3 regions of the Geobacter sp. SVR genome follow, and region 2 is predicted to be linked to each of the others. Evidence: riboswitches for the same ligand, from Rfam matches in the RefSeq annotation. Region 2 holds a riboswitch; each other region holds the start of a gene.
What was found. A riboswitch is a leader RNA that binds a small molecule or an ion and turns the genes downstream of it on or off. The one in region 2 is predicted to bind S-adenosylmethionine.

Region 1 (3,273 bases), 1.5 Mb from region 2:
GCAGACTGTCGATGGTGCGCTCGGAATTCTCGGGAACAGTGGTCTCTTTGCCGTTGATGGTAATCTGCATGGTGATTTCTCCTGTGTAGAAATCAGGTTGAGGTTGAGAAAAAATCTTAACCTTAGCCTTAACCTCAACCTGGTTTTATAACCCGTCCAGCGCCCGTTTGAAGTCTTCGACAATATCCTCGCCATCCTCGATGCCGACCGAGACGCGGATCAAGTCTTCGGTCACCCCCATCAGCCCCTTTTCCTCCGGGCTGTAGTCGCAGCAGATCGTGCTGGCGGGATGGATCACCAGGGTTTTGGCATCACCGATGTTGGCCAGGTTCTTGGCCAGTCTGAGCCCGTTGATCACCCGGAAGGCCGAGGCCTTGTCCCCGGTACCGAAGGTCAGCAGACCGCCGTATCGGCCGCCGTACAGACGGCTGGCCACTTCGTGCTGCGGCGAGTCCTCCAGTCCGGGATAATTGACCCAGCTGACCTTGTTGTGGTTGCTCAGGAAGCGGGCCAGTTTCAGTGCGTTTTCACAATGGCGGTCCATCCGCAGCGCCAGGGTCTGGATACCTTCGGTCAGCAGGAAGGAATTCATCGGCGCAGCGCAGGCCCCCACATCCTTGTGCACCAGCTTGCGGGCCCGGGCACTGAAGGCAAAGGCGCGGTATTTCTTATGGAACTGCTCGAAGTGGGGAAATGCAGGGCTGTCCCAGTCAAAGCTCCCGCGATCGATGATCACGCCACCGATGGAGGTGCCACTGCCGTTGATGTACTTGCTGGTGGAGTGGATCACGATATCCGCTCCCAGAGCGGCCCCGTTGGCCAGATAAGGGGTAGTGACCGTGGCATCCACCATCAGGGGCAGTCCCGCCTCATGGGCAATGGCGGCCAGTGCCGGGATATCGGGCACGTCCAGTTTGGGATTGCCGATGGTCTCCACGAACAGCAGCCGGGTGCGTTCGTTCACCCCTGCCCTGACCGCCTCCAGGTCCAGCGGATTGACGAAGCGGGCGGTGATGCCGTAATTGGAGAGGGTGTCGCGGAAGAGCGAAAAGGTGCCGCCGAACAGGGACGAGGATGACAGGATCTCATCCCCTGCCCGCAGGATGGTCAGCACCGCTGTGGTGATGGCAGCCATGCCCGAGGCGGTGGCAATGGCGGCCACACCACCGTCGAGAAGCGCCAGCCGGCGCTCCAGCGACTCGGTGGTCGGGTTGCCGATGCGAGTGTACACCTGCCCGACGGCCCGGCCGCGGAACACGTCCTCCAGCTCTTCGGCGCTCTTGTATGCAAAGGAGCTCGACTGCACGATCGGTACCGAGGTGGCACCGGCCGGACCGGCCTCCAGCCCCCCGTGCACGAGCAGCGAATCGAAGCGAAGCGTCTTTTCCATGTTTATCCTCCCTCCCCGACTTTCCACGGCGAGCGCCGCGCAAAAAAAAATCCCATCTAGAGATAGATGGGATGGATGTCAAGGGGCAGGATCCCCGTGACCCCACCTCATCTTTGCCTGTTACGGCAGGAATTAGCACCTGACGCTCCGAAGAACCGGTTGCTGTGGCTTCGCAGGGCCTTTCCCTCCACCACTCTCGATAAAGCAAGGGTACCTATTCGGTTGTGAAGGCACTTATAACAAAGCACACAAAATGTGTCAACAACAAATTTTATTTATCTATGGATTTGATAGACAAATTAAAAAAAGGGGGACGGACGAGCCGGTTTGCTCGTTTAGATGCCGGCACCTGCTCCTTCACCGGTTTCCATCTCAACGAAGCGTGTATTCCATCCGAGCGAGAAACGCCAGAGCTCATCCGGTCCAAGGGGATGTGGAATTCGTGTTTCCAGGTTGGTTACGATCTTCAGGGCCAGACTGCTGAACAACTCAGCCTGGTGAGAATCGGAGAGGGACTCAAAGACCGTCCTTTCCGGAGCTTCCTTTTTCCCGACCGCAAGGATGCGCGGGATGTATGCCAGCACGCCGATAGTGGTCCTGGAGGCGTAATCGTCGATCAGCTCACGGCCGAAAGGCGCATCCACCAGGTTGGCGATGATCCCCCCTGCCCGCGCCGATCCGTTGCCCGAATGCTGCCGGATCTGCTCGAACAGGGAATTGGTGGCCCTGACCGAGTTGAGCTCCGCCGACATGACGGTAAAGATGCTTTGAAAAAAACCTTGTCGTACCGGGACGGTGAAACCGCCGCCAGCCTCGTCACCCTGCACGTTGTAGATGACGTAATCCAGCTTCAGCTCTTCGAACAGCCCCGACTCGGCGATGCGCCGGGTAGCCGCCGTGACCGACATGTCCGGACCAGCACCCCCCTCAGGGGAAAGGCCGGTTTCCAGGCGGAACAACCCTGCGTAGCTTTCCCACAGTGCCTCCGCAGGGGAGACGCCGGGATGCCTCCGCATGAGCCCGAGCAACGTGGGAACAGGGACATCCGCAGGGGACGGCATGAGCGAACCGGCAGTGCTTCCACAGCCGATCAGCAGCACCCGATAGCCGGCCAGGGAGAGTGCGGTGCTCAGATTGGTGCTGACAACGGTTTTGCCGACTCCGTTCCTGCCATAGATCGCGATGCTTCTGGTCCCGCCCCGTATCATGCAGTCTCCTTCGGTCCGCACCGTCCCCGGCATTCCGGCGTCAGATCTGGTAATCCTGGTAATCCTCCACAAATACCCGTACCTGACGCGGCCTGACGTACACCGATTCCCCCTGTTGCAGCTCCTGGTTCCGATACTGCTCCCTGGTCAGCTCCGCCTCGAGGAATTCGCCGTTTTCGAGGACGAGCGTCACGCGGACAGCGGGCCCGAGCTTCTGGATATGGCTCACTTCGGCTTTCATGGCGCTTGTATTGGAAGGGTTGCGATCGATCTCCAGATCATGGGAACGGACAAAGGCGAGGGCCGGAGCGTCCTCGGTGCCGGCATGCTCCGGCGCTTCGAGCTGAATGCCCCCCACGGTGGCCTGCCCCTGGTGCACCCGCCCCCGGAACAGGTTGACGTTGCCGAGAAAGTTGAGCACAAAGGGGCTGGCCGGATGCTCGTAGACCTCGTCCGGGGTGCCGGATTGCACGATGCGCCCCTGATCCATCACGACGATCCGGTCGGCCACCTCCAGAGCCTCTTCCTGATCGTGGGTGACGAATACACTGGTAACGTGGATCTCATCGTGCAGCCGTCGCAGCCAGCGCCGCAGCTCGGCACGCACCTGGGCATCAAGAGCGCCGAAAGGTTCGTCCAGCAGCAGCACCTGCGGCTCCACCGCCAGGGCACGCG
Region 2 (3,273 bases):
GCTGGTCACGGTGTTTCCGGATCCATCCTTTTAAGACTCCATGCGTGATCCCGAGACTGCTTTCAACTTCGCGAATGGTGCGGTTGTCTTCCAAAACCAGCTTCACCGCTTCAGCTTTAAACTCGGCATCGTATTTTCGGTTCATTCTCATGACACACCCTCCTGGTCCGTTAGGATATAAGGTGTGTCCTCAAATGTGAAGATAGCTCACTCTGGGTTTTTCTCCCCCCTTTGAGAAAGGGGGGCAGGGGGGGATTTCGCCTCTGATTGTTCCTCCGTCGAAATCCCCCTGAATCCCCCTTTATCAAAGGGGGACTTGACTTCTTACGCCTCGAAGGCCTGGCGCAGGTCCTCGATCAGGTCCTCGGCGTCCTCGATGCCGACCGAAAGCCTCAGCAGCACGTCGTTGATCCCCAGCCGGGCACGCAGGTCGGGCGGGATGTCGGCGTGGGTCTGCACCTCGGGGAAGGTCATCAGGCTCTCGACCCCTCCCAGGCTTTCGGCAAAGGAGATCAACTGCGTCTTCAACAGCAACTGCTCCACCAGGGAATGGCTGTCGACCTCGAAGGCAATCATGGCGCCGAAACCGCGCACGTCGCGCTGCATCAGCTCGTGGTGCGGATGCTCTGGCAAGCCGGGATAGAATACCCGGGTAACGCGGGGGTGCTGCTTCAGCCAGTGGGCAATGGCCAGGGCATTGTGCTGGTGGCGGTCCAGGCGCACCGCCAGGGTCTTCATGCCCCTGATCACCAGCCAAGCGTCCTGCGGCCCCAGCACCGCACCGGCGGCGTTCTGATGGAAATAAACCTGCTCGGCCAACTGCGGATCCTTGACCACCACCAGTCCCGCCACGGTGTCGTTGTGGCCGGCCAGGTATTTGGTGGCGCTGTACACGGTGATGTCGGCCCCCAGGTCCAGGGGGCGTTGCAGATAGGGGGTCAGGAATGTATTGTCGGCGATCAGCAGCAGACCGTGCTGTTGGCAGAGGTCTGACAGGGCCGGCAGGTCGGCGAATTTCAGCAAGGGGTTGGTGAGGGTTTCCACGAAAACGGCCCGGGTGGCGTGTGTGACAGCGGCCCGTACGGCTTCGATGTCACTGGTGTCCACATAGGTGAAGGTCAGGCCGAACTGGTTGAAGACCCGGTCGAACAGACGGCAGGTCCCGCCGTACAGGTCCTCGGTCACCACCAGGTGATCGCCGCTCTTGAAGAGCAGCAGCAGGTTGGTGATGGCGGCCATGCCCGATGCATAGGCAAAGCCGCGCGCCCCGTTGTCCAGCCGGGCGATGCCCTCTTCCAGGGCCATGCGGGTCGGGTTGCCCGAACGGCTGTAGTCGAAACCGGTGCTCTGTCCCAATCCCGGATGCCGGAAAGTGGCGGTCTGGTAAATCGGCACGGTCACAGCCCCGGTGCGCGTGTCCCATTCAAGTCCGATCTGAACTGCCTGAGTGCTGATGTTCATCTGTTCCTCCCACAATGAAAAAATCCCCTTCCGGGGTGCGGAAGAGGATTCCTCGAGAGGTATCGTCTCTTCCTTATCTCCCGGGATCGTCGATCCCGCTGGAATTGGCACCTTCCCCGACGGGAGGTTGCCGCGACATCACAGGGCCAGTCCCTCAGTCGCTCTCGATAAGAAATGTATGTGAACTGCTTTGGTTCTGTAAGACCGGGTCAGGCTAGCATTAGTCTCTCGGCACTGTCAACAGGATAAATGGCGCTTCATGCGGAACCTGGCCGGATCAGACCCGCAGCTTTCGGTGCGGGGGACTGTCACTCCTGAGGCTGGATAGTCTGTCTGAAGAGTTCCAGCTCCGCGGTCAGCTTTTCCAGCAGGGCCGCAGTACCGGAATCACCGAAGGGATCTTCCAATTCGTTCAGTTCAGTTGCCAGATGGAGGATGCGGATCGCACCGATGTTGGCGGCAGCTCCCTTGATGGTGTGCGACTGGCGATGGATTTCTTCGGCATTTGCCGCTGCCAGCGCGGCATGCAGATGTTCGATGGCGGTCGTGGCGGTATTCAGGAACAGGCCGGTAAAGACGGGCAGCATCTCGGTCTTGCCGCAGAGCCGGTCCACCAGTCCTTCCCGGTCGAATACCGGCTGCTCTCCGGCCGCACCCGGGCCCGGTCCGGGCGCAGACGACGAAAGGGCGTCGCCGGTGAGGCGGGTAATGGTGGCAATGATCGCATCCTGTTTGAGCGGCTTGGGAATGAAGTCGTCCATGCCGGCTTCCTGGCATTTCTGCTGGCTGTCATCGACCGTGCAGGCGGTCATGGCAACGATCGGGATGCGGCTGCCGCGGCCACGCCGCCGTTCCTCGTCCCGGATGGCGCGGGTGGCCTGAAAACCGTCCATAACCGGCATGTGCAGGTCCATGAAGATGATGTCGATGTGCCCGTCGAGAAAGCATTGCAGCGCCTCGGCGCCGTTGGCGGCCATGCTTACCTGGTGGCCGCACCGCTCCAGGGTGATCCGGGCCACTTCCCGGTTGATCTCCACATCATCCACCAGCAGCACGCGGCGGACGGGAGGGGCAGCGCGCCGTGACATGGCCCGCGCGATGGCGGCCGCAATTTCGCCGCGCTTAATCGGTTTGGAGATGTAATCGTCCATGCCGGAAGCGAGGCATTTCTCGGCGTCCCCCTTCAGGGCAAAGGCGGTCATCGCAATGATCGGGATCTGCTGGCCACGTTCATGGCTGCGTATGTGGGCGGTCGCGGTGTAGCCGTCCATTTCCGGCATCTGGATGTCCATCAGGATCAGGTCGAAAGGCTGTTTCTGCCAGGTGTCCAGCGCCTCTTTGCCGTTGGAGGCAAAGGTGACCCGGTGCCCCATCTTTTCCAGTATCAGGCCGGCCACCTGCTGGTTGACGTCCACATCCTCGGCCAGCAGAATTTTCAGCGAACGTCCCTGCTGCTCGGGCTGTTGCGGTGTTTCGGCAGGCAGGGCCGCGACTCCATCGACCGGAATTTCCACGGGCAGCTGCAGCATAAAGGTGCTGCCGACCCCTTCCCGGCTGTCGACGTGGATGCTGCCCCCCATGAGTTGCGCCAGGCGCTCGCAGATCGCCAGTCCCAGTCCGGTGCCGCCGAAGGCCCGCGTGGTCGAGGTGTCCGCCTGGGTAAAAGGCTGGAAAATCCGGCTGAAGACCTCGGAGGGTATGCCGATGCCGGTATCGGCAACCGCCAGTTGCAGGACCGCCGTTGTGCTGTCGCCTGTCAGACGCTTCACGGTTACGGTGATGCTCCCCCGGCTGGTGAACTTGATGGCGTTG
Region 3 (3,273 bases), 930 kb from region 2:
GGGTCTCGATGAAATCGTCACTGTGGTGCCCCAGAGCAAGCTTATTGCATCCGAACCTGTCGGCCAGGCCGTACAGGACTCCGCGCTTGAGCCGGGCGCAAAATGAGCAGTACGAGGAACCTTCCCGTCGTTTTTCGGATATGATTTCGAAATGATTGGTTTTTTCGATGTGGCAACGAATGCCGAGCGACGTGACGAATGACTCGATAATATCGGTGCGAAAGCCGCGATAGCCCGAATCGACCGTCAGCGCGACAATTTCGAAATCGACCGGAGCCCGCCTCCGAAGCTCGTCCAAAAGCAGCAGCAGCGTGTAGGAATCCTTTCCGCCGGACACTGCCACCGCCACCCGGTCACCCTCTTCGATCAATGAAAAATCAGCTACTGCCCGGCCCACTTCGTGCCGAAATTTTCTAAATAGCCGGTTTTCCTTCAGATTGTCGCGTACAAAAGCCATCGTGTGATCTACTTCCTTTTCGTCTCGGAAGCCTGCTGCAGGAACGAACGAACCAGGGGAGCAAAGGTCTCGTGTTCCAGCAGAAAGGCATCATGCCCGTAGGCAGAAGATATGAGGTGATATTCGACCGGCTTGCCAAGATTTTGCAGGCAGGTGACCATCTCCTCGGTCTGGTAGGGGGGATAGAGCCAGTCGGAGGTGAAGGCGAAGAACTGCAAGGGCGCCGTGACCGTGCCGAAGGCCTCGGCCATTGACTCGCAGCCCCAAGCCACATCGTAGAGATCCAGTGCCTTGGCCAGATAGAGAAACGAATTGGCATCGAATCGGTCGACGAAGCTATAGCCGTTGTAGCTCAGGTAACGCTCCACCTCGAACTGTCCGAAAAAGTCGAACTGACCGTCCTTGGCGGAGAATCGCCGGCCGAATTTGGCATGCATCGACTCGTCGGACAGAAACGTGATGTGCCCAACGCCACGGGCCAGCGCCAACCCATCCTTGGGATTGTGCTTGTACTCCCCCTTGCGCCAGGTGGGATCGTTGAAAATGGCCCAACGCGACACGGCGTTGAGGGCAATCGCCTGTGGCGATGGATGCGGGGTAGCGGCCAGCACGACGGCCGAGGCGATCCTGTCGGGATACTGGGTCGCCCACTCCAGTGCCTGCATCCCTCCCATGCTGCCCCCCATCACGCACAGGAGCCGCTCAATCCCCAGCGCATCGATCAGCAGAGTCTGGGCCCGCACCATGTCGCGCACCGTAACCACAGGAAAACCGAGATTGTAGCGTTTCGAGGTTTTGGGATTGATCGAAGTGGGACCGGTGGAGCCGTAACAGGAGCCGATCACGTTGGAGCAGATCACAAAGTAGCGGTCAGTGTCCAGCAGCCGCCCCGGACCGACGATAGCGTCCCACCAGCCCGGCTTGGCATCTTCGGGCCTGTGTTTGCCTGCCAGATGGGCGTTGCCGGTCCAGGCATGCTCCACCAGAATAGCGTTGGAGGCGGTCGCATTGAGCGTACCGTAGGTTTCGTAGGCCAGGGTGATGGGGGCCAGGATACGTCCGCTGTCCAGCTTGATGCCGTTTTCAAAAGTGGCTGAGAGTTCCTCGACAATGCCTACGGACATAAAAAAGCCCCTTCTTGTAGGGAAGAAAGGGGCTGAACGTGACCTGGTTACAGCGCACCTCTCATCTTTGCCTTTCGGCAGGAATTAGCACCTGACGCCATATGGCCGGTTGCTGTGGCTTCACAGGGCCTTTCCCTCCACCACTCTCGATAAGCAGGTTTTGTGGCGAAACTATACGAAAGGACACCTTTTTTGTCAATATAATACCGTCAGCCCCGGGCGGCTTGGTTGTTCTCAAATTGTCTGGCAAACCACCCTGCCATCTGCTATAACGTCTCTGAAAAAAACTCTGTCCCGACGCTCATTTGAAGGAGATCGACATGAAAAAACTGCTGTTCCTGCTGCCGTTTCTGCTCCTGGCCTTCGGCTGTGCCCGCAATCATCTCAACGTTCCGGCCGACAGCTTCACGGAAAAGGTAAAAGTGCTGGGTGTGGTACCGATCATCGTGGATACCGGATCGGACATCAGACATCCGCAGAAGGATCAGTTGATCTCCCTCGTCACGGAGATGAACCGCAGATACGAGCAGCAGTTCGTCCGCAGGCTGAAAACCACCGGCAACTTCTACACGGTTGCACTGATGGACGGCAATGCCCAGGAGATTTTCAGCAATCTCCTGTTCCGGCGGGAAAAACGGGATGACGCTGCCATCCAATACAACAAGTATTTCTGGAAAAACGAAGAGCTGCGGAATTATCTCCGCAAGAACAGCCTGGACGCGGTCATGATAATCATCATCAGCGGCTTGGCTAAAAACGACAAGATTTATTCCAACACGCTGATGTCCTCGCTGACGGGCGAATACAATTACCTGGTCATGACGGCGCAAATATTGGATGGCGCCGGTACGATCCTGTGGGAATATCCCAATTTCCGCGGCCACATTCTCAGCTATGAACCGATGATCGGACTGCAGTATCCCGATTTCAGCGAGGCCGAGGCAAACCTCTCCACCAAGGCGGAAATCAAGTTCAAGACGCTGGATGGGCTGCGGCGCAAGCTTGAGGAGAGACGTAAAGATTACCTGCTGCGGGAAACCAACGAGACCACCGTTTATGGCAAGCAGTTCGACGAAATGCTCTCTTTTTTGCATTTTGATCCCGAAAAGGAGCAAAAGGAGTCGGCCCGGGCATTGCCCACCCCTCCGGCGGAGCGGCCGAAGGTCGAATCACAGACGCCTGTCGCCCCTGCGGCGGTTGAGAAGCCACTGGCGCCGGTTTCGGCCGTCCCTGTCGTTGCTCCTGCCGTGGCGCCAGCAGCTCCCCTCCCCGGCAAGACGCAGGGATTCGAAACCATTAAGCCGAGCTCGGAAGAAATCGTGCCCGCATCCGGTAAGGTCTATTAAGAAAAACCGTGCAGAGCGCAAAAAAAGACGCCCTCCCTTCCGGGGGGGCGTCTTTTTCTGTTGTGAGCTCGTGATTCAGGGGCGCCGGACGATCATCAGCGAAAGATAGTCCGGGGAATGGGCCGCCATTTCGGAGATGTCACGGATTACCTTCTGACGTTTGCCGCCAGCACGTTCGATGAACACCGTACTGCCGGAACGGCCGGTCTGCCTCAGCAGCTCCAGGATCTCGGCAAAGAGCGGCCTGACCTTCAGCAACACCACAGTCTCGTACTTTGCCATCGCCTCGCAGATGGCTTCCACCCCAGCCGTGGCAGGCACGATGGCCAACCGTTCGTCCCCCTCG

Region 1: another riboswitch for S-adenosylmethionine. It lies ahead of GSVR_RS08455 (O-acetylhomoserine aminocarboxypropyltransferase/cysteine synthase family protein); the one in region 2 lies ahead of GSVR_RS15710 (PLP-dependent aspartate aminotransferase family protein).
Region 3: another riboswitch for S-adenosylmethionine. It lies ahead of GSVR_RS19990 (homoserine O-acetyltransferase); the one in region 2 lies ahead of GSVR_RS15710 (PLP-dependent aspartate aminotransferase family protein).

The regions. Positions count from the first base shown of each region.
Region 1 covers NZ_AP024469.1:1,827,021-1,830,293, reverse strand. The annotation lists gene thiS (sulfur carrier protein ThiS) at 1-70, opposite strand, end outside; gene GSVR_RS08455 (O-acetylhomoserine aminocarboxypropyltransferase/cysteine synthase family protein) at 146-1,390, opposite strand; SAM riboswitch class I at 1,495-1,596, opposite strand; gene GSVR_RS08450 (hypothetical protein) at 1,726-2,598, opposite strand; gene GSVR_RS08445 (sulfate/molybdate ABC transporter ATP-binding protein) at 2,639-3,273, opposite strand, start outside.
Region 2 covers NZ_AP024469.1:3,340,717-3,343,989, reverse strand. The annotation lists gene GSVR_RS15715 (transposase) at 1-151, opposite strand, end outside; gene GSVR_RS15710 (PLP-dependent aspartate aminotransferase family protein) at 325-1,461, opposite strand; SAM riboswitch class I at 1,532-1,635, opposite strand; gene GSVR_RS15705 (response regulator) at 1,770-3,273, opposite strand, start outside.
Region 3 covers NZ_AP024469.1:4,269,644-4,272,916, forward strand. The annotation lists gene ttcA (tRNA 2-thiocytidine(32) synthetase TtcA) at 1-457, opposite strand, end outside; gene GSVR_RS19990 (homoserine O-acetyltransferase) at 466-1,581, opposite strand; SAM riboswitch class I at 1,640-1,737, opposite strand; gene GSVR_RS19995 (hypothetical protein) at 1,902-2,927, shown strand; gene cobI (precorrin-2 C(20)-methyltransferase) at 3,003-3,273, opposite strand, start outside.